Regions from separate parts of the Paenibacillus glycanilyticus genome, predicted to be linked through region 2. Evidence: riboswitches for the same ligand, from Rfam matches in the RefSeq annotation. Region 2 holds a riboswitch; each other region holds the start of a gene.
What was found. Region 2 has a riboswitch for cyclic di-AMP ahead of ACR9FF_RS16280 (KamA family radical SAM protein). Riboswitches for the same ligand answer to the same signal wherever they lie in the genome.

Region 1 (7,532 bases), 3.3 Mb from region 2:
GCGCTCGGATAAAGCAACCGAAGCAAGCCAGGGCTATATGAAGCTGCTTACGCTGGAAACGACGGAAGGGGAAAGCCTGCTTCCGCGGCTGCATTATGTTCAGCCCGATGACAACAATCCGAATGACTTTACGCTGGCCAAGCTTAAACTGCCCGAGCCGGTTGCCCCCGGCAAGTCGGTTACCCTCGAGATGGGCTTTGAGGTGAAGCTGCCCGAAGTATTCGCGCGCATGGGCTACTCCGGCAATTACGTGATGGCTGGCCAATGGTTTCCTAAGCTGGCCGTGTACGAGACAGCGGGGACAAGAGGCCGCACCACAGAAGGCTGGAACACGCATCAGTACCACGGCAACTCCGAGTTTTACAGCGACTTCGGCATTTATTCCGTCCGCATTCAGGTGCCGGAATCCTATACCGTTGCAGCAACGGGCTTTCAGACGAAGGCAGTAGAGAAAAAGGGCAACCGGGCGTTCTATCAGTTCTACGCCGATGACGTGCATGATTTCGCCTGGGCCGCCTCTCCCGACTTTATCTATTATGAAGACACGTTATCCGGCCCCGGCATTCCGGGTGTGCGCATTAAGCTGTATCTGGATCCCGCACATGAGGAATTGAAGGACCGGTATATGCATGCCGCCAAATCCGCGCTCTCCAAGTATGGGCAATGGTATGGCGAGTATCCGTACTCGACCTTATCGGTTGTAGTCCCTCCCAAAGGAGCTAATGGCTCCGGCGGAATGGAGTATCCGACACTCGTCACGGCTTTCGCCGCCGAGACGGACAATCCGGGCTACAGTCTCGAGAGGACCGTTGTGCATGAGGTCGGGCATCAATACTGGTACGGCATGGTAGCCTCTAATGAATTCGAAGAAGCCTGGCTCGACGAAGGCTTTACGAGCTATGCGGAAGACAAGGTTATGGCCAGCGAATACGGCATCGAAGCCAACCTGCCGCTGGAAGCGAGCTATATGACGGCCCCCGCTCCGCTCAAGCAGCCATCCTGGGCATATCCGAGCAATAACGTCTATGCCGAGAATGTGTACATGCGGGCAAAGCTTGTGCTGATTGGCATCGAGAAGCAGGTCGGCGAGAAAATGATGCAGAAGATTATGCGAACCTACTTCCAGAAATATAAGTTCAAGCATCCAACCACCACCGACTTCCAGCGAGTTGTCGAGCAGGTTACCAAACAAAAGTGGGCCAATTACTTCGACCAATATGTCTACGGCAATCAGATGGCGGACGTATCCGTAGAGTCCATTACTGTCCATCCGGTCGAGCAGGATGGAACGCGGATGTATGAATCGGTTGTCTCTCTTCAGCGCAACGGCGGCTATAACGGTACGGTTCCGATTGTCCTGAAGTTCAAGGACGGCACCATTGTTCCGAAGTCCTGGGATCCGACGGAGGCTCAAATTCAGTACAAAGTTGTCCATAGCTCCCCGCTCGAATGGGTGGCTGTCGATCCGCAGCATACAAACGTGCTCGACAATAAGCATATCAACGACTATATGAAGGCCGATTTATCCGAGGTCACGCGTACCCGTTGGAGTCTTGGGGCTTCCAACGTCATTCAAGGTCTGCTCGGATTACTGGGCTGGTGAGAAAACCTCTATCGAAGAATTCGAAGAAGAGCGACCGCGTCTAGAGGTAGGTTATGTGGTAGCTAAGAATTGCTTCGCAATTTTAGGAGGATTAGCCATGAAAAATCATATGAGGCAAGGCTGGCGGCTTACGATCAAGCACTTCTATATCGTTATTCTGCTATTCCTGTACCAGCTGCTGTGGGGATTCTTCCTATACCGGTTTATCGATTCGGTAGTTGCGCCGCTGCTGCGGCGGTTCCCGGATCACTCCCCGTCCAAAGCGGCCGTCCAGCTATTTTTGAGCGAAGCGCAGTTCCAGATTATGAAGACGGACCTGCTTACTCCGTACCTGTGGCTGCTTGGCGGCTTATTCGCCGCAAGAATGCTGCTCTCTCCGCTGTTTAACGCGGGGCTCCTCTACTCCCTGCAGCATGCGACCGATGCGGGAGGAACGCAGTTCCTGCAAGGTATCCGCCGGGCATGGAAGCCGGTTACCCTACTGTACTGGATCGAGACGATTCTTGCTCTTGCTCCCGCATGGTGGCTGGCGCCAAAGGGGCTTGAGGCTCTGCTTCACAGCCGCTCGATCGGAGCCTTGCTGCAGCAGACCCTTCCTGCCGTAGGTGGCTGGCTGTTATGGGGCATCCTGCTCCATCTGCTGTTCCTGGCCATGCAGCTCGGGGCAACGAGCGGCAAGACCGGCGGCATTTTCCAATCTCTTGGCACAGCAGTCAAGCATCTTCTGCCTTTTGCCGGATTATCGCTTCTCATGTGGGCGATCGGCTCGGGAATCGGATTGTTTGTCAGCGGCTTCTCCCTCGTATGGGCCGGCTTTATCGCCCTTCTTGTCCACCAAGGCTATCATCTTGTCCGTACCCTTATGAAAGTATGGACTCTAGCCTCCCAATACGACATTTTAAGATCAAAGGAAGTTTAAAATTTTCTCATAATTATAGAAGCAGCCCGCCCTGCGACCTAGTCGCAGCGCGGGCTTTTCGCGTTTTTTCGGGCTCGCTCGTCCGCCATTCTCCAAATAAATCAACATATCGGCTAGCAAAACCACATAGTAAAGAGTTAGTAAATCTTTATAGTGCTTCTCTGCTAGTCTGCGCGCCCTACATGAAGACTATTAACCGCAGGATACAAGCTTTTCCGCTTCCATTAGTCAAAAGGTTGCATGAGAATTATTAGAAATTGCCGTATAGAGGAGGAGATAAACGAAAATTACCGAATAGTTACCAAGTACATAAAACAAACTGCCTAATTCCTTGTACTGGAAACGGGGGAACCACCTCTGGGTGAATTGACTTCGACGTCCGAATGATTCTATCGGCGCCCGAGAAGTCATAGGGATCCTTCAACCGAACCCCACAGCTAACCTCGTCGGCATTGGAAGGAGCTTTACCGCTTTGAAAAAGGTTACAGCACTACTCCTTGGACTTGCGCTAATGCTGGCTTTTCAGGCTGGAAGCGTTTTCGCAGACTCCAAAATGGACGGCATTGTCAGCAACTTGATTGGCACGCCGTACGTTGCAGGTGGAACATCCACGAAAGGATTCGACTGCTCCGGATTTACTTCTTACGTTTTCGACAAAATGGGCATCGATCTTCCTCGTACATCCACTTCGCAATCTGAAACAGGTAAGAAGATCGCAAAAAGCGATCTAGTGGCCGGAGATCTCGTGTTCTTCAACACGAACGGTCGTGGTGTATCTCATGTCGGCATTTATGTAGGAGATGGCAAGTTTGCTCATGCATCGTCCAGCAAGGGCGTTACGATAAGCAACCTTAGTGACTCTTATTATGTCAACCGGTATGTGACTGCTCGACGTGTCATGGACCCTAGCACTTTTGATAAATATGCCGACGAACAATAGAATCAAGCAGCCGCTTCCATGGGGGCGGATTGGCAGGATTCCTACAATAAAGCCGCATGCAGCTTGTCCCACCGGACAAACCGCATGCGGCTTTATTGTTTCCCGCTACTCTATTCAGGCAGCTGCCGTCTGCTGCTTCCGGCCGAGCGCCAGCATCGCAAGCAATACGACAAACATCGCAATTAAGAAAGCTCCAAGAATCCAGACCGTGCGGTCCGCACCATAGTTGTCCATCATCCATCCCGTCAGCTTCGGGAAGATCGCCCCGCCTATGCCTCCGCAAGCGACAAGCAGACTGGTTGTCCGCTCGGTCATCCCCGGAATTAATCCGTTCGCGAATACGAGAGCAATCCCGAATACGCCGGAGAAGAACAATCCGCTTAGTCCCACAAGAACCATCATGCCGCTTAACTGCCCAACGGCCCCCATCGCAAGAATAACGACGCAGGCTCCGGCAATCGCAACAAACAGATAGCGGATGTATCCGACACGATCCGCCAGCCGTCCGGCGAACAGACGCCCCAGGATCATCGTGCCCCAGAACAGGCTAAGCGAGGAAGGGGCATTCGCCTCCGACATGCCGGAGCGTTCGATCATAATGGAAGGCAGATAATTGGAGAAGCTCATTTCCACGCCAACATAGAGGAAGAAAAATAACGCCGACAGCAGCAGGAACGGAATCGAAGCTCTCTTATAACCGAACCATCCTTGTGGACGCGGTTCACCAGCTTCCCGCTCCGCCGACGCCTTCTTCCCTCTGGCATGAAAACCGATCTTGTCGTCGATTGGCCCAAACGAAATCGTCATCCATAAGATAAAGGTAATGCCGGCTAGTGCCGAGAGTATCGGGAAAGATAATTGCCATACATCGTATCGGATCAATATGCTTGCCATCGTTGGCATCAGGAAAGCGCCGATTCCAAAGAACGTTTCCAGCTTGGTCATCGCGTTGGCCTTGCCGCTTTCTTCCGCCAGATCAATGACCATGGCACCAATGACGGATTCCGTCATGCCAAAGCCGAACCCGGCAAACAAGGCGATGAACAGCATCAGTCCCCAGGAGTGGGGAGTAAGGCTGTAAGCCGCTTCGCCAAGCGTCAGGAGACCAAGCGAGAGAAGCACTCCCCCTCTTTTACCCAGCTTGGACGTAATAAACGGGGACAGCAATACGCCCACCAAAAAACCAAAAAACTGATTCATCATCCATTGCCCGCCGTCGTCATAAGACAAACCGTATTTATCGAGCATCTGCTCCATTACCGACCCGCCCACAACATGAGCTAATCCAATTACGAGATAAGACAAACAGCCAAGCGCTATTAATTTCCGCATCGTAAAAGTTCTCCTTCGTTGTCCTTCGCCAAATCCTCATGAAGTCGATTACCGAAATGTTATAATGGAAAGAAACTTATAGATTCTTATTAATGAGGGTAGATCCATGACTAATTTTACTGATGAGGTACATTATAAACCATCACTGGAGGACATGACTATCCAGCCGATGGAAATCGATCATGCCCGGCAAATCTGCGAATGGCAATACGAATCGCCTTACGATCTTTACCATTGGCCGGCATGGGATACGATGCAAAAGGACGAGATCGAATTCGGCGACCCCGTCCTGCGACGCATGCAATATGCGGCTGTCGTGAATCGCGACCGGGAACTGATCGGGTTCGCCCAATTCTTTCCCATTGTTGGCGTTACCCGCCTCGGTCTCGGCCTTCATCCCGCTTTATGCGGAAGAGGCATCGGCCCCGGCTTTCTGCGGCTGCTGATCCGCGAAGCTCTTCGCCGAGCCCCTCAGAACAGCATTGACCTAGAGGTGCTGACCTGGAACACGCGGGCCATTCGCGCTTACGAACGGGCCGGCTTTGCCATCGAAGATACGTATGTAAGGCCAACGCCGCAGGGGCCGGCCGAGTTCCATTGTATGGTGTACCAGTCTATTCTTTAATATCCCTATAACCGGTAATAATCAGGCGCGGGATCTTTCATATCAACGAACAAAATAATGCCGGGCTTCACCAGCACCGATACCGTCCGGATCCATGCCCTTGAATCCAGATCGGTATAGGCGCGGGAAACCATGGAGCGGCGGTTCTCGTTTAATTGCACGACATTCGGAACGAAATACGGCCGCCAGCTCCAGTTGGCCCCGCAGTATTCGTCCTCCCGCCGCCAGCTTCCGTCTTCTCTTCTCGAATAGTTGGAGGAGATTTGGATGCCGTCTTCGCTGCAAAGGTAGACGCGGATGCTGTTGTTCTCCAGTTCCTGCAGCAGCCGGACGATCCATTCATTATCCTCGTCCTCCAGCTCCTCCAGATGACCAATCCGGTCGATCTTGCCGGACAGCCTGTCCGACAAATAGCTCCAGTAGTTCTCCGAATAGAGCTGCAGCTGCCGGTGCGCCTCCAGTTCTTCTTCCAGCAGGACCGAAAAACGGGACGGCTCGTCGAACTCCGGCTCGGCCTTCGCGAACAGAAAGCCCTGTACGTACCGGACTCCCGCTTGGATCGCTCTCGCCAAATCCTGCTTGGTCTCCACGCCTTCGGCAAGCAACGAAGCCCCAAGCTGGTCAGCCAGCGCGGAGAGGGAACGGAGCGTACCCAGATAGCCGTCGTGACTCGCGCTCCGTTTCAGCATATGAATGTCGATTTTCAGAATGTTCGGCTGAATCAGGGCAATCCGGTCCATCCCGCTAAAGCCGCTGCCAACATCGTCAATCGCAATCAGACAGCCCTTGGAGCGGTACAAATCGATAATTTCGCGCAGCTCCTCGATCTCGCCGTTAAAGCTTTCTTCCGTAATCTCTATCACGACTCTGCGGGGATCAATCCGATATTTATCCAGCAGAGATAAGGTGTATATCTCCCCTGACTGCACGCCCCGGTGCATCCAGTTCGGCTTCAAATTAATAAACAGCATCGGAGGCTGCGGAATTTCGCCTATTTTCCGAAAAGCCTGTTCACGCAAAATCCGGTCAACCGCGATATGATCTTCGACAGGTACGGAGGCGTCGCAGAAAAACGGCCCCAGACTGCGGACGGCATCGTCCTTGCAGGCTCTCCCCAGCACCTCGTAACCAACCACTTTTCTCGTATCAAGAGCAATGATCGGCTGATAGAAAGCAGACAGCTGCTCGCCATCCAGCTGCAGCGTCTGCGGTAACGTCGTATTTGATAAGCAATCGTTCGTCACGCTCACGCTCTCCCTTTGTTGCCTTTATGTCAGCCGAATCATACGGGTCACGTTGTCTCCATGCGACACTTCAATGACATGATGCTTCGGATGGTACGTAATCGCTCCTTTGCCTACCTCGATTACCGGCTGCTCGCCAAGCCCGAAGAACACATCGTCGGCAAGCGCCTCCATGACTTCATGCCGGTCGTCCGCCCCAAGCGCCGCCCACTCTTCTTCTTCCATCTCGAAAAACGTGTAGCTTCCTTCTACTTCGCTAACCGCTTCCGTCAGTTCTTTCAATATATCTGCATACTCTCTTGCATGTCTAACTCCCACTATTGGTCAACCACCTTTACCATAATTATCTTCTATACTCATTTTACCGCATTTTCACGAAAATTAACGCTCTCTCTCTTAAATCATTTCTGAAAGTCTAATTTCCGTACGATAACTTGTCGATATAAGTACTAGAGATTTGTCGAAAACGTACTGGACGGGGTGCATGATGAAAAATTCTACAATTATCGGTATTATATTAGGACTCGTAGCGGTACTGGTCGGTATGACGCTGAAGGGTGCCGCTCTTAGCAATCTGTTAAATCCCGCCGCTTATATGATTATCGTCCTCGGGACCATCGCTTCGGTTATGATCGCCTTCCCGATGTCGGAGCTTTCCAAGGTCGGCAAGCTGTTCAAGATCGCCTTCAAGGAACAACCGCTGATGCCTCGCGAGCAGCTGATCGAGAGCTTTATGGAATGGGCTTCGATTACCCGCCGCGAAGGCCTCCTTGCCCTGGAAGCCAAGGTCGAGGATATTGAAGATACTTTCCTCCGCAACGGCATGCGCATGATTATTGACGGGAATGACCAGGATTTCGTCCGTGATG
Region 2 (7,532 bases):
TTTGCCCGAAGTATGACTCATCGATAAACGTACACGTTTTCCTAACCCGGAAGTAAGAGCCTTTGCTTCCTCCACCATTTGATATACCTTTGCTAGCGGAAGCACAAACTCACGATTGCCAGCAACCGGCCGATTAACAAAGAAATAATAAGGCGTTACACCAGCCCATGACAGACGGTCAAGGAGTTCAGACAGTACAGCCGGCTGATCATTAATTCCTTTTAACACAGGTGTCTGGTTCACTACAATTGCTCCAGCTTCATGGAGCGCCTTGAAGCCTCGCTTAGCCTCCGCGGTAATTTCCCTGGGATGATTAATATGTGCCATCACATAAATCCGTTTCTCTTCCGTGGAAAATTCGCGAATTAGAGCGAGCAGCTCTTCATCTTCATAGATTCTCATCGGATTAAATACTGGCATTTTAGAACCAAGCCTGATAATTTTGACGTGATCGATTTGACGCAGCTGCTCGATAATGAAGCGGAGCTTGGAAGTAGCCAGAATTAGACTGTCTCCCCCGGTAAGAAGAACATTGTTTATCTCCGGATGCGAGGCTATATAGGCAATACCAGGCGATACGTCTGCCATCGCTTCTTTCACATCATTTCGAAACAAACGTTTGCGAAAACAATACCTGCAATAGGAACCGCACACTTCCGATACGATAAGCAGCGCTGTCGTCGCATACTTGTGCTGACATCCGGGAACGACATAATTCGTATCCTCGTCTGATGCATCCCACCGGCCATATTCCAGCAGTTCGCCTTCATTTGGAATAACAAGTTTGCGAATCGGATCGTCAGGATCTTCCCAATCAATAAGGCTTAAATAATAATCATTCACACGAAATACAAACTTATCCGTAATGGGCTTTAACACTTGTCTTTCCTGCTCCGGCAACGCACTTACTTTGGCAATATCCGTAATGTACTTCACTTTTTGCATTAGACCTTGCTCCTTTGATGCCCTGCTACAGGGAGATTAAAGGGAGCCAAATTGTCAAAATGCCAAGAGAACTTCATCAGCTGGGTCATAAAATAAAAAGAGACCCTTAAATGAAATAAAGGGTCTCGGACAATCTCAAGTTGATTTCATGCGTCGGAATTGACCCATCCACTGCTGACGAGGTTAGCTGACGGACTCGGGTAAGATGGTACCCTACATTTCTGATTTATCGAAATGATTCGCCCCAATTGACTGGTTCCCCCGCTTTTCAGCCAAGGCTGAAAACTAAGCGTAGACTTATTGTATCATTAATGTTTGATTAGTCAAACATTTCCTGCAATAGATAAAGGACTTTATTCCTAGCCTGGTTATTTTAATGAAGTATACTTCTCCAATGAAATTTTTCTCTGTTTCCAAATTCGTTTGTTTACAATCGTCCATAACCCTAATAGGGATAAGATTACAAGTGCCCACATAAAAATCATCTTTGGCAGTGTTACGATCTTACTATACCTTGTGATAACACTAATGACCATCATTGCAAGAAAAGCAAATGAAAAATGTTCTTCGGCTTTTTTATAAAATTCATATTTTCTGGTCACGACTTTAAGGATCCGAAAATGGTCTTCCTTGGTTCCGAAATACGGAGGATTTTCTGAATCAGAATCCTGCGTTTCGGAACGATAATCTGCATGTTTCATTTTCATCTCCCCTTTGTTAGATTTGCTGGGCACAAAAAAAGAGCCCCACAAATGAAGGGTCTCTTATCAAATTAAGCATAAGGTAATGGACCCATCTACTGCTGACGAGGTTAGCTGGCGGGCTCGGATAAGATGGTATCCTACATTTCTGATTGTGAAATGATTCGCCCCAATGGATTGGTTCCCCCGCTTTTCAGCCAAGCAAGCTGAAAACTAAGCGTAAACTTATTGTAAGCGTTTAGATATTTAAAGTCAAAATGATCGAATCAGGCACGACAGTTTTCAGAGTGTCGGTTTAACAAGCTGAAAATACGAATCCATAAAGGATTGAGGGTTTACAGAAATCATAAAAGGAAAAACTCCTTGATTCGTATGCAAATAAAGAAACCCCTCCTCTTCCCCCAGTTCTTTATAAGACATATCCGAAACATCCTCCAAGCGGAATTCCCTGTACTTTGTCATAATCTTTTCTTTATAAAGGTACAGCTTCCTAGCTTCTTTAACGGTTATCTGCGTGCCATTCGAAACTTCTCTGTTTATTTTATAATAATCGAGCACCGCTATCGAATCGATGACAATTCCCTCCCATCAAATGCATTGTTTAAACCATACTTTACCCCCAGTTGTAAAGCAAATCCCGTGTCGTACTTTCCTAATTAAAAAACAAAAAAGCCGCATCATTATGCGACTCCATTGTTTTAGAAATATCCGCTCTGCATGTTCCGGATCATTATTTCTCTAGCAACTTCGCCCAGAAGCCTCCGCGGAAATGACGGGGCTCATGCGAGATGACGAATGCCTTTGGAGCATCCGCTTCGATTCGTTCAAGCAGCCGCTTCTCGTTGCTGCGCTTCACCAGCACCTGCATGACAAGCCGCTGACCATCCCGCCCTTCCCCGGTCCATGACGTGACGCCGTATCCGTATTGACGAAGCTTGTCCGGCAGGCTTGTGTTCACCGAATTCGAAATCACCTGAACGACCGAATAGCCAAGAGCGAGCTGTTCTTCGATTCGGCTACCCAGATAGACGCCAATGCCAAAGCCCATGCAATAGGCCGCCATATGAATCGGACTCGATAGATTGTTTAGGACAAGGTTTAATCCCGCCAGATAAATGAACACCTCTACCATCGCGAATAGAGAGGCTGCGCCTCTCTTGCCTTTCAGCACAAGAATAAGGCGCAGCGTAAAGATAGATACATAGGCAATATTAATGCCCAAAATCGAAAGAGTGATTAGAACAAGACTCATTGCTCTGAACGGGAAGCGATGTAGGCAGGACGGGGCTTCTGCCCCGAATAGGGCTGGACAAGCCGGTTATCTACGCTGTTGTAAACCATAAAGACATTGCTTCTTGGATACGGCGAAATATTACTCGACGAGCCGTGCATTACATTACAGTCGAATAAGAGAACCGAGCCTGCCTTGCCAACCGGCATTACGATTCCTCCTTCTTGCGCTAGGAAGGTCAAGCTGTCTTGATCGGGAACGCCGTATTCCTGCTTCCGAAGCGAATCCTTGAAATGATTCTCCGGCGTTTGGCCAACGCAGGATACGAATTTCCGATGAGAACCCGGCATAACCATAAGCGGCCCGTTATGAGGCGTATTATCCTCCAGCGCGATGGAGCAACTAAGCGCGCGCATGGACGGCATGCCGTCTTCCACGTGCCAGGTTTCAAAATCCGAATGCCAGTAAAATTCCTTGCCGGTAAAGCCCGGCTTGAAATTAATCCGGGATTGGTGAATGTAAGTTTTTGAGCCTAGCAAATATTCCATAATAGCTGTCAGACGGGGATGTAGAGACAACTCCCGAAACACTGGATTGTTGTCGTGCACGGCGAAGATCGAACGAACCTCCTTGCCTCCCGGCTCACGAATGACATGCTCGGCCTCTTGCTCGCTGTAACGCTGCTGCAGCCTCTTCAGTTCAGCCTTCCAATCCCTTACTTCATCCGGAGAGAAGAAGTTTTCCAGAAACAAATAGCCATCCCGTTCATAAGAATCTGATTGCTCCTTGGTGAGCGGGCTGCCGGCGGCCCAAGCACTGTACACGACAGGATCAAGACGTTTTAACAAGGCTGCCTCCTGTTTCACCCTGGATGGATAACGATCAGCCGTTTTACTCGTCATTACTGGTTTTGTTTGCATGGATAAATCCTCTCCTTTTCGGTTTAATTATGGCTGTACAAGCGGATATACGCCTTCCTCGTCATGAACTTCGCTCCCGGTAAGAGGCGGGTTGAATACGCACACCATGCGCAGCTGGCTGTCAGCTCGCAGCAAATGCTTCTCATGTCCGTCCAGCGCATAGAGCGTTCCCGGCTGGATGGAATAGGTCCGGCCTCCGATGACTTCGATTTCACCTTCTCCTTCAATGCAGTAGACCGCTTCCACATGATGCCGGTACCAAATCAAGGTTTCCGTTCCTGCTTTAATGATGGTGTCGTGCAGCGAAAAACCCATACCGTCGCGTTCCAGCAGCAGCCTGCGCGCGTTCCAAGTTTTTGTATCGATATCGTCCTTGCTGTCGATGACATCATTCAAATGCTTAACGATCACAATAGCCCACCTCTTCGTTTTAGATTTTAAGTTATACGCTTGCTTTCATACGAACCGTCTTGTCTTCAGCCCCAAGCAGACTCTTTATTGCTGCTTCGATTTGATCCAGTCCTTTCGCCAGCACATCGGCCTCTATGGTAAGCGGCGGCATCAGCTTTGCTACCTCGTCTTTTGGGCCTGACGTTTCCAGAATAACTCCTCGTTCAAAGGCTGCAGCGCTAAGCGCGGAGGCTTTCGATGGCTCGGCGAAGACAAGCCCCTGAATCATGCCTTTTCCGCGAACTTCGGCAATAGCTTTTGGATAAGCCGCTGCCATTCGGTGCAGAAACTTGGCTATGGCTTCGGATTTGGAGGAAATGTCCCGTGCGAACTCGGTGGTCCTCCAATATTCCAGTGCTTCGGTTGCCGCGACAAAGCCGAGATTGTTGCCGCGGAAAGTACCGTTATGCTCCCCAGGATTCCATACATCGTACTCAGGCTTAATAAGAGTCAAGGCCATTGGCAGCCCATACCCTCCGATCGACTTGGAGAGACATACGATGTCCGGCTTAATGCCGGCCTCCTCGAAACTGAAAAACGATCCCGTTCGGCCGCAGCCCATTTGCACGTCGTCCACAATAAGCAGAATGCCATGCTCGCGGCATATTGTTTCCACCTGGCGAAGCCATTTCGAGCTGGCCTCATTCAAACCGCCCTCTCCCTGTAACGTCTCTAGGATGATTGCCGCGGGCAGGTCGATGCCGCTGCCCGGGTCCTGCAGCATTTTGCGAAGCATGATTGTCGTATCAATAAGACTGCCGAAGTAGTTGTCGTACGGCAGGAATGTAGTACCGTTCAGCGGTACGCCCGCTCCCTTGCGCTTGAACGAGTTGCCCGTCGCCGCAAGCGAACCAAGCGACATGCCGTGGAAGGCATTTGTGAAGCAGATCACGTTCGTGCGACCAGTCACTTTACGGGCTATTTTCAGGGCGCTTTCCACGGCATTTGTCCCTGTTGGACCCGGAAACATCACTTTATAGTCCAGACCTCGCGGTTCCAGAATAAGGCTGCGGAATCGGGTCAGGAACGTCTCTTTCGCTTCCGTTGCCATGTCCAGGCTGTGCGTAACTCCGTCCTTCATTAGGTACTCGACGAGCTTCGCCCGAAGCCTTGGGTTGTTATGTCCATAGTTAAGCGCGCCGGCACCTGCGAAGAAATCAATGTATTCCTTCCCTTCCTTATCCCACAGCGTTGCGTTATTAGCCTTGGCGAAGACCGCTTCGAAGCTGCGGCAATAGCTCCGCACCTCTGATTCCAACTGATTGAAAACATGAAGAACCGGTACTTGCTTTTCCGTTTGTTTCATCTGAACCCCTCCTTTTAGATCTTGTTTCAAGCTTATTTAAGGTCAATCCGGAACAATAATTCTGCGTCATGCTGCTCTCCTGTAGGAAAGACGCTTTTCGGGTAATACTCGTCTATCGTGCATCCCGCCTGGCGGCGTGCCGCAAGACCGAGAAATAGTGCTTTGGAAGCGATATTGTTTGGTCCTACCGTTGCTTCGACGAAACGTACGGATGCGTTCTCCTCCCGTGCGAGCAGCTCGTCGAGCAGTTTTCTTCCAACGCCCTCGCCTCGGCACGATAAGTCTACGCCAATCTGCCAGACGAACAGCGTATCTTGCTCGGATGGCTTGCGGTAACCCATAATGAATCCCGCCAGCTTTTCTCCCGCATAAGCAACAGCACACGTATCCGGGAACAGATCCGCCATCATTACGTAGGCATAGGCCGAATTCAGGTCCAATCCGCCCGAATCCCGGACCAGGCGCCACATCGCGGCCCCATCCTGCTTCGATGGCTTGCGGTAAATCAAGGACATCTCCGTTGATGCGTTCATAGTACCCTCCTTTCTAATAACTTTTTATAATCAAACGCTTTATTCCAATCGTTTCAGAAACGATTTTAACCTTTCGCTTCGAGGCTGACCGAAAATCCTATCCGGCGTTCCTTCCTCCACAATGCGGCCGTCTGCGCCGAATATAATCCGGTCGGCGACGTCACGGGCAAAATCCATTTCGTGCGTAATAAGCAGCATGGCCATATCGCTTTCTTCCGCGATTTCCTTAATGACCTCCAGCACTTCCCCAACAAGCTCAGGATCAAGCGCTGATGTCACTTCGTCGAACACCATCACCTTCGGTTGCATGACCAGCGCCCTGGCAATGGCCACCCGCTGCTTCTGCCCGCCGGACAAACGGGACGGGAATTCATCCAACTTGCCCGCTAGGCCAACCTTCTCCAGCATGTTAACCGCTCGCTCTCTCGCTTCCTCCTTGGATAACTTAAGCACCGAGCAAGGAGCAAGCATGACGTTGTCGATAACCCTTAAATGCGGAAATAAATTAAAATGCTGAAAAACCATTCCGATATGATTTCGCATGCGCCTCAGGTGCTGCTCACTGGCCGCAACCGTCTTCCCGGAGGAAGTTTGCATCGTCCAGAGTGATTCGCCGGCTACGAGGATTCGACCCGACGTAGGCTTCTCCAAGGTCATCAGCATGCGGCCAAGCGTTGTTTTGCCGGACCCGCTTGGTCCAATCATGGCGAGCTTTTCCCCGGCTTGGAGGGCCAGATCGATTCCTTTAATGACCTCCAGCTCGCCGTAGCTTTTCGTCACATTCTCATAGAGGACAAGCGGCTCTTTGGGCGGCGCACCGGCATTCGGTTTGCCGTTGTTGTCGGCTACCATTTGGCTGTTCATAGCTCTCCCAATCACCTCCTTTAACCCGCCGTACTTCTTCGCAATCGCCGGTCCAGCAGCGTAACGCCGAGAGAAAGCACAAGACTCGACAGAAGGAACAACAGCCCGGCAATTGTGTAAGGCTCAAACACCCGATAGGTGACCGAAGCCGTATTCTTTGCGGTTAATAACACTTCTACCAGCGTAATGGCCGATAACGTCGGTGTTTCTTTCACAATAACAATCAAATAGTTCCCCATCATCGGAATGATGGGTGGAATCGCTTGCGGCAATATAACGCCAATCCAGGTTCTCGACCGGGACAAGTTAAGAGCTTTTGACGCTTCCCACTGCCCCTTCGGAACGGCCTCAATCCCCGATCGGTACACCTCGGATAAATACGTTCCGTAATGAAGACCTAAGCCGATAACTCCCGTTGCATACGCGGACATCGACCATGAGGTCAACATCGGCAGGCTGTAAAACAAGAAGAACAATTGCACCAAAAGTGGCGTGCTCCTAATGAATTCAACGACTCCCCTCGTCGCCCACCGCACCGGCGCAAAACCGGAGCGTACTAGAATCGCCATAATCAAGCCAATG
Region 3 (7,532 bases), 1.7 Mb from region 2:
CCTTTCCGTTATCCAGCGTAACGCGATGAATAACTTGTCCGAGCGACAGCTTGCTAAGGATGCCATAAGCATATTCAGCATAGCTTTTTCCGCTTGATTTTTCTTCCTTGTTGTACGGAATTACCGAATTGTCGCTATAGCCCGAAGATTTGTGCTCGTATTTGCGGCCATTTGATTTGTGTTCGCATTTGCAGCCATTTGATTTGTGTGAATAGCCGTCCGATTTTTTGCTGGAAGACTTGTGTTGGCAGCAGCAATTTTTCTTGCCGCCTGATTTGTTCTTTTTCCCGGACGATTTGTGATGGCCGCTTGACTTTTTGCATGACGACTGTTTCTCATAGCTTTTATTGCATGAGCTCTGTTTGCGGTCATAGCCGCTGATTCTTGCAATCAATCCTATCACACTCCATATGTTGGTTTAATAGATTATATTAAGTTGGACAGGATTTCTCTTGGACAAAGTGACCGTTTCTATTAAATGGGCGGTGTAGAGTGCCGTTATTGCGAAAAAAGGAATGTATCTTCGAAGAGATACATTCCTTTTTTTATAAGGAGTCCTTTCAGACCCGTATTGGAGTGCGCCGTTTATGCCAGGATTTGATAACCCAAGCGATAATAACAGGCAGAATAGCATAGATAAGGGCTGCGGTAATATTAACGCCTCCTCCAACGCTGACCAGCTCGAAGCTCATAATAAGGCTGTCCAGAATTGCGTGGGTGAACACGGCCGTTATAAAGCCATAGCGGAGGAAAATAAGACAAAATACCGTTCCCAGAATAACAAGCTCCACGATACGCGTATAGAACGGGAAGATCGGATAGCCGACATGTCCCAGCGCCCACATGATCGTGGGAATAAGCGTAGCGATAAACGTATTTTTGAACCATTTTTTGAATAAAGCAATGCCGAACAACCGGAATATCGCTTCTTCGGATATGGCAGCGCACCAGGCCATCATCGGCATAAGCCATAGCATATCCGTATTGTAAGGCGACTGCGTAGCATCGCTGGTTGCCCAGGAGCCTGCAAGAAACTTCATGGCGACCATAATGATCGCTTGCGCGCCAAGGATAATCGCTGCAAAAAGATAGGAGAGGCCAACGCTGCGCCATACATGCTCGCCATAGCCTCGCTCGCGGAATCCCGGCCATAAGGGGCGTTTTTGCGAGCGCCACATCCCGTCACCGGCGACTAAGGCGAAGTAAACGGCGAGGCCAACCGGAATGAGCAGCACGACCGTAATCAAAACGGTAGCCTTCATCTCGGCATCCGACCGGCTCTGCTCGCCAAAGGTTGCCATGATGCCATCAAGAACGTTCAGATTGTTATAGATGTAGAATACGATAAACACCAAGCTGATAAATATCCCGCGTTTAAAGGTCGTGTGTCCCCTGTAAAGAATCGCGTAAATAAGCGATAAAACGAGGGAGATGAAGCACATGTACGCCAGGCTGACAACAGACAGCGCGCTGCCCGTCTTTTTCTGGCCTTCCACGTAAGAGACGTAATCCGCCGGTGCTTGGAAAGCTGGCTTGTACCTGGTGATCACTGCTTTATCATCAACAAGACCTACTCCGATAATCAGCTCAAGTGAAGCGTCACCAAGCGTATAACCGGTAGGGTGAAGCACGGCGTCTCCTTGGTCATCGATGTACAGGCTGTCCAATTCTTCCGGCCGGAACCCTTTCGTTTCGGCAAAAGCCTTCGCTGACGTTTGAACCGATTGAGCATTGCCGGAAGATTGACCGCCAAGCCAATGCCAGCCTGTAATACTGCCGTTAGTCATATGGACGTAGACATAAGCTTTTGTGCCGTCCTCCAGATCCAGATTGACCTGGAACGTATCGGTCGGGAACTTGGCGTCATATTTATCTTCGAACTTGCCCAGCAGCTCTTCCTTGGAGAAATAACCGTTTGCCAGACTGTCGGTCTGATAAATCGTATGGGCGGTTACGGCTGCTTTGCCGAACTGTTCCCGGACGAACTTTTTCGCGGTCGACTCGGCTTCGCTTTTTGCAATAACCTTAGGAGTTGAGCTTGAGAACAGTTGGTCCCCGGCTGCAGGGCCGAACTGGGTAAAGATGAAAATAATTGCGCCTGCGACAGCAGCCCACAGGAATCTTTTCCAATCATGAGGAGCGATGGAAGGGATCATACAAAACCTCCATTTCGAATTCAGACGATGCTTCGCTACAGTAACAATACCATTATTAACCTCATTTATCCAATGCGGGCGAAAGTAGAGGATGCAAACGGAAAGCGGTGAAATAAGGACTTGCAGCCAGCAAGCAGCCAATTGTTCTGTAGGATTGCCCGTTTTTGAACGAATTCCGCTTAATTATCGCTTAGGCTCATTTTGATCGTTTCCGCAGTTTGGGCGTATAATCGTTACGTCATATTAATCGAATCGTATCAGCCGAATTTCGTTTTTGAAAACGGGGGAACCAAACCGCTGTCCGGAGCAATCCGCCAGCATGGGGTGAATTTCGAGCATTCCGCTTGAATAGGGCTGCCTTTCCAGGCCCGAATCCGTCAGCTAACCTCGTAGGCTGCGTGGAACAGGACTCATTTGCATGGGAGTTCCCGTGCTTTTTTTTATGCCCAAATGTTGAAAGATCTATTAAAAGGAGAGAAGAATGGCCAAATATCTCAATATCCTGAAATGGTCGCCGCCAAGGATTCTGGTCTTTGGTTTTGCCATGATTATCGTGATTGGAGCCGTGCTGCTGTCAATGCCCTTCTCCTCAAGCGATGGCTCGCGCCTGCCCTTTATCGATGCGTTGTTCACGGCAACCTCGGCGACCTGCGTGACCGGACTTGTTGTCGTCGATACGGGTACATACTTCTCTACCTTTGGCAAAATCATCATCCTCTCTCTTATCCAACTTGGCGGATTAGGCTTTATGACCATGGCCACGCTGATTGCGCTGGTGCTGCGCAAGAGGATTTCGCTTAAGGAACGGCTCATTCTGCAGGAAGCGATGAACCAGACGAGTATGGAGGGTATCGTCAGACTAATCCGCAGAGTGATCTTCTACTCTTTAACGATAGAGCTGGTTGGCGCTGTTCTGTTTGCCGTCCGATTCGCCTTTGACATGCCGTTTGGGAGAGCGGTATGGTTTGGGCTCTTTCATTCGATATCCTTCTTCAACAACGCAGGCTTTGATATCTTCGGCCATTTCCGCAGCTTAACGATGTACGTAGGGGACCCGCTCGTTAATATCGTGTCGATGCTGCTCATTATTTTTGGCGGATTAGGTTTTGTGGTAATGGCGGATTTGCTGGAGTTCCGGAAAAACAAAAGACTGTCGCTGCACAGCAAGGTTGTTCTCTCGACAACCGGCATCCTGATTGCCGCTGGCGCTGTTGTTATTTTCGTTTTCGAGTTTTCGAACAGCAATACGCTTGGTTCCCTCAATTGGGGCGAAAAGATTCTGGCTTCCTTCTTCCAGTCCGTTACGCCTAGAACGGCGGGGGCCAACACGCTGGATTATACCCAGCTTCGGCAGGCGACCGTCTTTTTCACCGTTATTCTGATGTTTATCGGCGCTTCGCCGGGCTCTACAGGCGGGGGAATCAAGACGACAACCTTTACCACGATGGTCGGGGCGGTTATCGCGATGATCCGCGGGCGGGAAGATATCGTTCTTTTCCATTACCGGCTTGGGAAGGACCGGATCTTCAAGGCGCTGACGATTACGATGCTGTCGCTCACGCTGGTCCTATTGGTAACGATGCTGCTGTCCACGACGGAAGACCAGCAGTTCCTGAAAATTTTATTCGAAACAACGTCGGCGTTTGGCACCGTTGGCCTAACGACGGGCATTACGCCTGAGCTGACGTTCTTCGGCAAAATAGTCATTGCGGTAACGATGTTCGCCGGACGGCTTGGTCCGCTGACGCTTGCTTACGCGCTAGGGCCAAAAACAGAGAAAGAGCTGTACCGGTATCCGGAAGGCAAAATTACGATTGGATAGGGGAATAGAGAGCAAGAATGAAGAACAATCAATTCGTGATCGTAGGCTTGGGGAGGTTCGGCTCCAGTCTTGGAAGAGAGCTTATTAAGCTGGGCTATGAGGTGCTTGGAATCGACCGGGATGAGGAAGCCGTTCAGGAGATGAGCAATGTGCTGACCTATACGGTGTCGGCGGATTGCACGGACGAAGAGACGCTGCGATCACTAGGCGTTCGTAATTTTGACTGCGGAGTCGTGGCGATTGGCGATGACATTCAGGCCAGCATACTGACGACTATATTATTGAAGGATTTGGGCGTGAAGCGGGTAGTAGCTAAAGCGATGAGCGAGCTGCACGGACGCGTGCTGGAGAAAATTGGCGTTGACCGCGTTATTTATCCGGAGCGGGATATGGGCATCCGGGTTGCCCATCAGCTTGTCTCCCCGAATCTGCTTGATTATATCGAGCTGTCGAAGGAGTATACCATTGCCGAGCTTTCGGTGCCGAAATGCCTGAACGGCAAGTCGCTTCAAGACATGAATTTGCGCGCCCGGTTCGGATGCAGCATCGTAGCCATTAACAAGCCTTCCGGTATTATAATTGCTCCTACGGCGACGGATGTGGTGACGGAAAAGGACGTTATGGTCGTGATCGGAACAAACGACCAGATTGAACAGTTTGAAGAAACCATAATCAGGTGATGATAAGGACAGTGGGCGCCGTTAGCGTTCATTGTCCTTTTGTTTGCTCGCTGCTGAGGTGGGGAATGGATGGGGCGGGATGGCTCGGCGGGACGGGGTATCTCTTCCGGCCGCTGTTGTCATTCCTTTGCTCTGAACAGGTTTACATAGGGGTAGCAAAGGAAGTGACAAAGGCGAACGCTGCGCTCCTCCAGAGATACCCCTTTCCCGCCTCGCGCCGCACCCATCCATTCCCCCTGCGAGGGAATGAAAAAGGACAGTGAAGCGCTAAAAAGCGCTACCACTGTCCTCCCTTGCGGGAGCGAGAAGAGCGGAGAGCTCAAAGGCTAACAGCATAAAGGCGAAAAGCATAAGAGCGAAAGACACAAGAGCGAAAGACACAAGAGCGAAACCTACTGACCTAACTCCGAGATCCAACGCCGGACCGCCGGATGAAGATCGGAAGGGTCATTGTGGATGAGACAAGTCGTTCGCTTGGTCTCTTCCAGCTCGCGGATGGGGACAACGACAAGCTCGTTGTCGGCGAGTAACTGCTTGCGCATATAGGAATGCGGGAGCAGGGTTGCCGCTCGGCACGTATGAAGAAGACGGACGATAGCCTCGAAGGAGTCGATCTCCATCCGGACATCCGGCTGAAGATGGTATTTGGCGAATACTTCGTCGGTCAGCTTGCGGTACCATGTGCCTTTGGAGAACAAAATCATGGGCAGCCCGTTTAAATCTTCTATTGAAAGAGGCTCCTCATGCGTTACGGTTACGCTGGTCGGGATAACGAGCAGCAGATGATCGTCAAACAGCGGCACGCAGTGAAGCTGGGAATCTTCAATCATGGAAGCAACGATGGCGATATCCGCTTTGTTGTCGCGGACAAGCGTGACAATCTCGTGGGTTTTGCCGGTTACGGCCTTGATATCGAATTCCGGATGACTGGCGTTTAACGTCTTTATGAAATCGGGTAATGTGGTTTGAAGCGTCGTTAAGCTTGCCCCAATTGTGATGGAGGTTCGTCCCGCAGCGGTGTACTCGGCAACGGAATCCATGTAACGACGGTGCAGCTTGCGGAGGTTCACGGCATACTCGTAAGTCAATTGACCGACGCGGGTCAGCTCAAGCCGCTTGCCAACGCGTTCGAACAGCTTGGCGCCTATCTCTTCTTCAAGCTTTGCTATTTTGCGGGACAAGGCCGGCTGGGATAAATTAAGCAGGCTAGCCGCTTTATTCATGCTGGAATGTTCCACGATGGCAGCAAACATATGAAATTCTTCGATCATTTTGGTCTCCCCGATCGCTTATGTGAATTGGTTATAATAAATTATAATAAATATGCAATTCCATTATAAGCTCAAAAGGAGTAGGATTAAAAGGGTGGCATACACGGAACGTTCACAATTTGAATAACGCCCAAGAAGTGAAGGTAAGCTTCTAATTTTAATCCTGGTACTTTGCGGGGACCCCATTGCAATAAAAGTCGGGAAATGAAACTTTCGCAAATGGTGTCGACTTTTGTTGACGGACTTAAAAGCCGGGGGTACAATGTAGAATGGTTTGTCAACAGCAAAAAATGTCATGGAGCGACCACAGTCTGGAAAGGAGAAGTATTAATGAAAGGAAATTCGTACTACTGGCGCAAGCTGCACTCTCTGCTTGGGGTGATTCCGCTGGGTGGATTTATCATCGTGCATGCCCTGGCCAATTTTCAGGCGTATGAGCGTGGGCCGGAAGGCTTCACCAGAGCGGTTAATTTTATTAACGGCCTGCCTATCGTAACGCTGCTCGAAATCTTCGGTATCTATCTGCCGATTTTGTTCCACGGTGTTTACGGTTTGTATATGGCTTATCAATCGAACCTCAACTCGGGACGTTTCAAATATGAGCGTAACTGGGCATTTACGTTGCAGCGTATTACAGGGGTAATCACGTTTATCTTTATTATCTGGCACGTGTTCGAGACTCGCGTGCAGGTAGCGCTTGGCAATGTAACGCATGAAGAGCTTGGCTCGACTATGCATAATATTGCAACCAGCCCTGCTTTGTTCATTCTGTACCTCATCGGTATTCTCGCTGCCGTATTCCACTTCAGCAACGGCCTCTGGGCGTTCCTGATCAGCTGGGGTATTACGGTATCTCCGAAAGCTCAACGGGTTTCGGCGAATATCTGCATGGTAATCTTTGTGCTTGTAGCTGCGCTGTTCATCCTGTCCCTCGTAGCGTTTATGGGCGACGAGTTCAAGGAAACGGCAAGTGCCGCATTGGCATTGACCAATATCGGTTAGTAGTATTTAGACAAGGAGCGAAACGTTATGGCTAAAAATAAAATTATCGTCGTTGGCGGCGGTCTTGCGGGCCTTATGGCAACCGTTAAAGCGGCGGAAGCGGGCGTGCATGTGGATCTGTTCTCCCTCGTGCCGGTGAAACGTTCCCATTCCGTTTGCGCGCAAGGCGGCATTAACGGCGCTGTAAATACAAAAGGTGAAGGCGACTCCCCTTGGGAGCATTTTGACGATACCGTATATGGCGGCGACTTCCTCGCGAATCAGCCTCCGGTAAAAGCAATGTGCGAAGCCGCACCTGGCATTATCCACTTGATGGACCGCATGGGCGTTATGTTCTCCCGTACGCCAGAGGGTCTGCTTGACTTCCGTCGTTTCGGCGGCACGCAATATCACCGTACGGCATTCGCGGGCGCAACAACCGGCCAACAGCTGCTGTACGCATTGGATGAGCAAGTTCGCCGCTGGGAAGCAGCCGGTCTCGTAACGAAATACGAGCATTGGGAATTCCTTGGCGCCGTACTGGACGACGAAGGCATCTGCCGCGGTGTTTCGGCACAAAGCCTGCGTACGATGGAAGTACATACTTTCGTCGGCGACGCCG

Region 1: linked by a shared signal. The riboswitch ahead of ACR9FF_RS00640 (C40 family peptidase) and the one ahead of ACR9FF_RS16280 (KamA family radical SAM protein) in region 2 are both predicted to bind cyclic di-AMP.
Region 3: linked by a shared signal. The riboswitch ahead of ACR9FF_RS23465 (TrkH family potassium uptake protein) and the one ahead of ACR9FF_RS16280 (KamA family radical SAM protein) in region 2 are both predicted to bind cyclic di-AMP.

What each region holds. Positions count from the first base shown of each region.
Region 1 is NZ_CP195155.1:120,747-128,278, reverse strand. Features, by position in the region: gene ACR9FF_RS00650 (M1 family metallopeptidase) at 1-1,603, shown strand, start outside; gene ACR9FF_RS00645 (hypothetical protein) at 1,701-2,522, shown strand; cyclic di-AMP (ydaO/yuaA leader) riboswitch at 2,833-2,989, shown strand; gene ACR9FF_RS00640 (C40 family peptidase) at 2,995-3,462, shown strand; gene ACR9FF_RS00635 (MFS transporter) at 3,577-4,794, opposite strand; gene ACR9FF_RS00630 (GNAT family N-acetyltransferase) at 4,901-5,419, shown strand; gene ACR9FF_RS00625 (EAL domain-containing protein) at 5,425-6,663, opposite strand; gene ACR9FF_RS00620 (hypothetical protein) at 6,688-6,981, opposite strand; gene motA (flagellar motor stator protein MotA) at 7,151-7,532, shown strand, end outside.
Region 2 is NZ_CP195155.1:3,527,287-3,534,818, reverse strand. Features, by position in the region: gene ACR9FF_RS16280 (KamA family radical SAM protein) at 1-945, opposite strand, end outside; cyclic di-AMP (ydaO/yuaA leader) riboswitch at 1,103-1,247, opposite strand; gene ACR9FF_RS16275 (hypothetical protein) at 1,314-1,646, opposite strand; cyclic di-AMP (ydaO/yuaA leader) riboswitch at 1,730-1,876, opposite strand; gene ACR9FF_RS16270 (DUF2179 domain-containing protein) at 2,377-2,898, opposite strand; gene thpD (ectoine hydroxylase) at 2,895-3,797, opposite strand; gene ACR9FF_RS16260 (ectoine synthase) at 3,825-4,208, opposite strand; gene ectB (diaminobutyrate--2-oxoglutarate transaminase) at 4,240-5,553, opposite strand; gene ectA (diaminobutyrate acetyltransferase) at 5,586-6,086, opposite strand; gene ehuA (ectoine/hydroxyectoine ABC transporter ATP-binding protein EhuA) at 6,126-6,950, opposite strand; gene ehuD (ectoine/hydroxyectoine ABC transporter permease subunit EhuD) at 6,971-7,532, opposite strand, start outside.
Region 3 is NZ_CP195155.1:5,210,723-5,218,254, reverse strand. Features, by position in the region: gene ACR9FF_RS23475 (hypothetical protein) at 1-394, opposite strand, end outside; gene ACR9FF_RS23470 (CPBP family intramembrane glutamic endopeptidase) at 561-2,156, opposite strand; cyclic di-AMP (ydaO/yuaA leader) riboswitch at 2,406-2,567, shown strand; gene ACR9FF_RS23465 (TrkH family potassium uptake protein) at 2,638-3,978, shown strand; gene ACR9FF_RS23460 (potassium channel family protein) at 3,996-4,658, shown strand; gene ACR9FF_RS23455 (LysR family transcriptional regulator) at 5,051-5,929, opposite strand; gene ACR9FF_RS23450 (succinate dehydrogenase cytochrome b558 subunit) at 6,260-6,931, shown strand; gene sdhA (succinate dehydrogenase flavoprotein subunit) at 6,959-7,532, shown strand, end outside.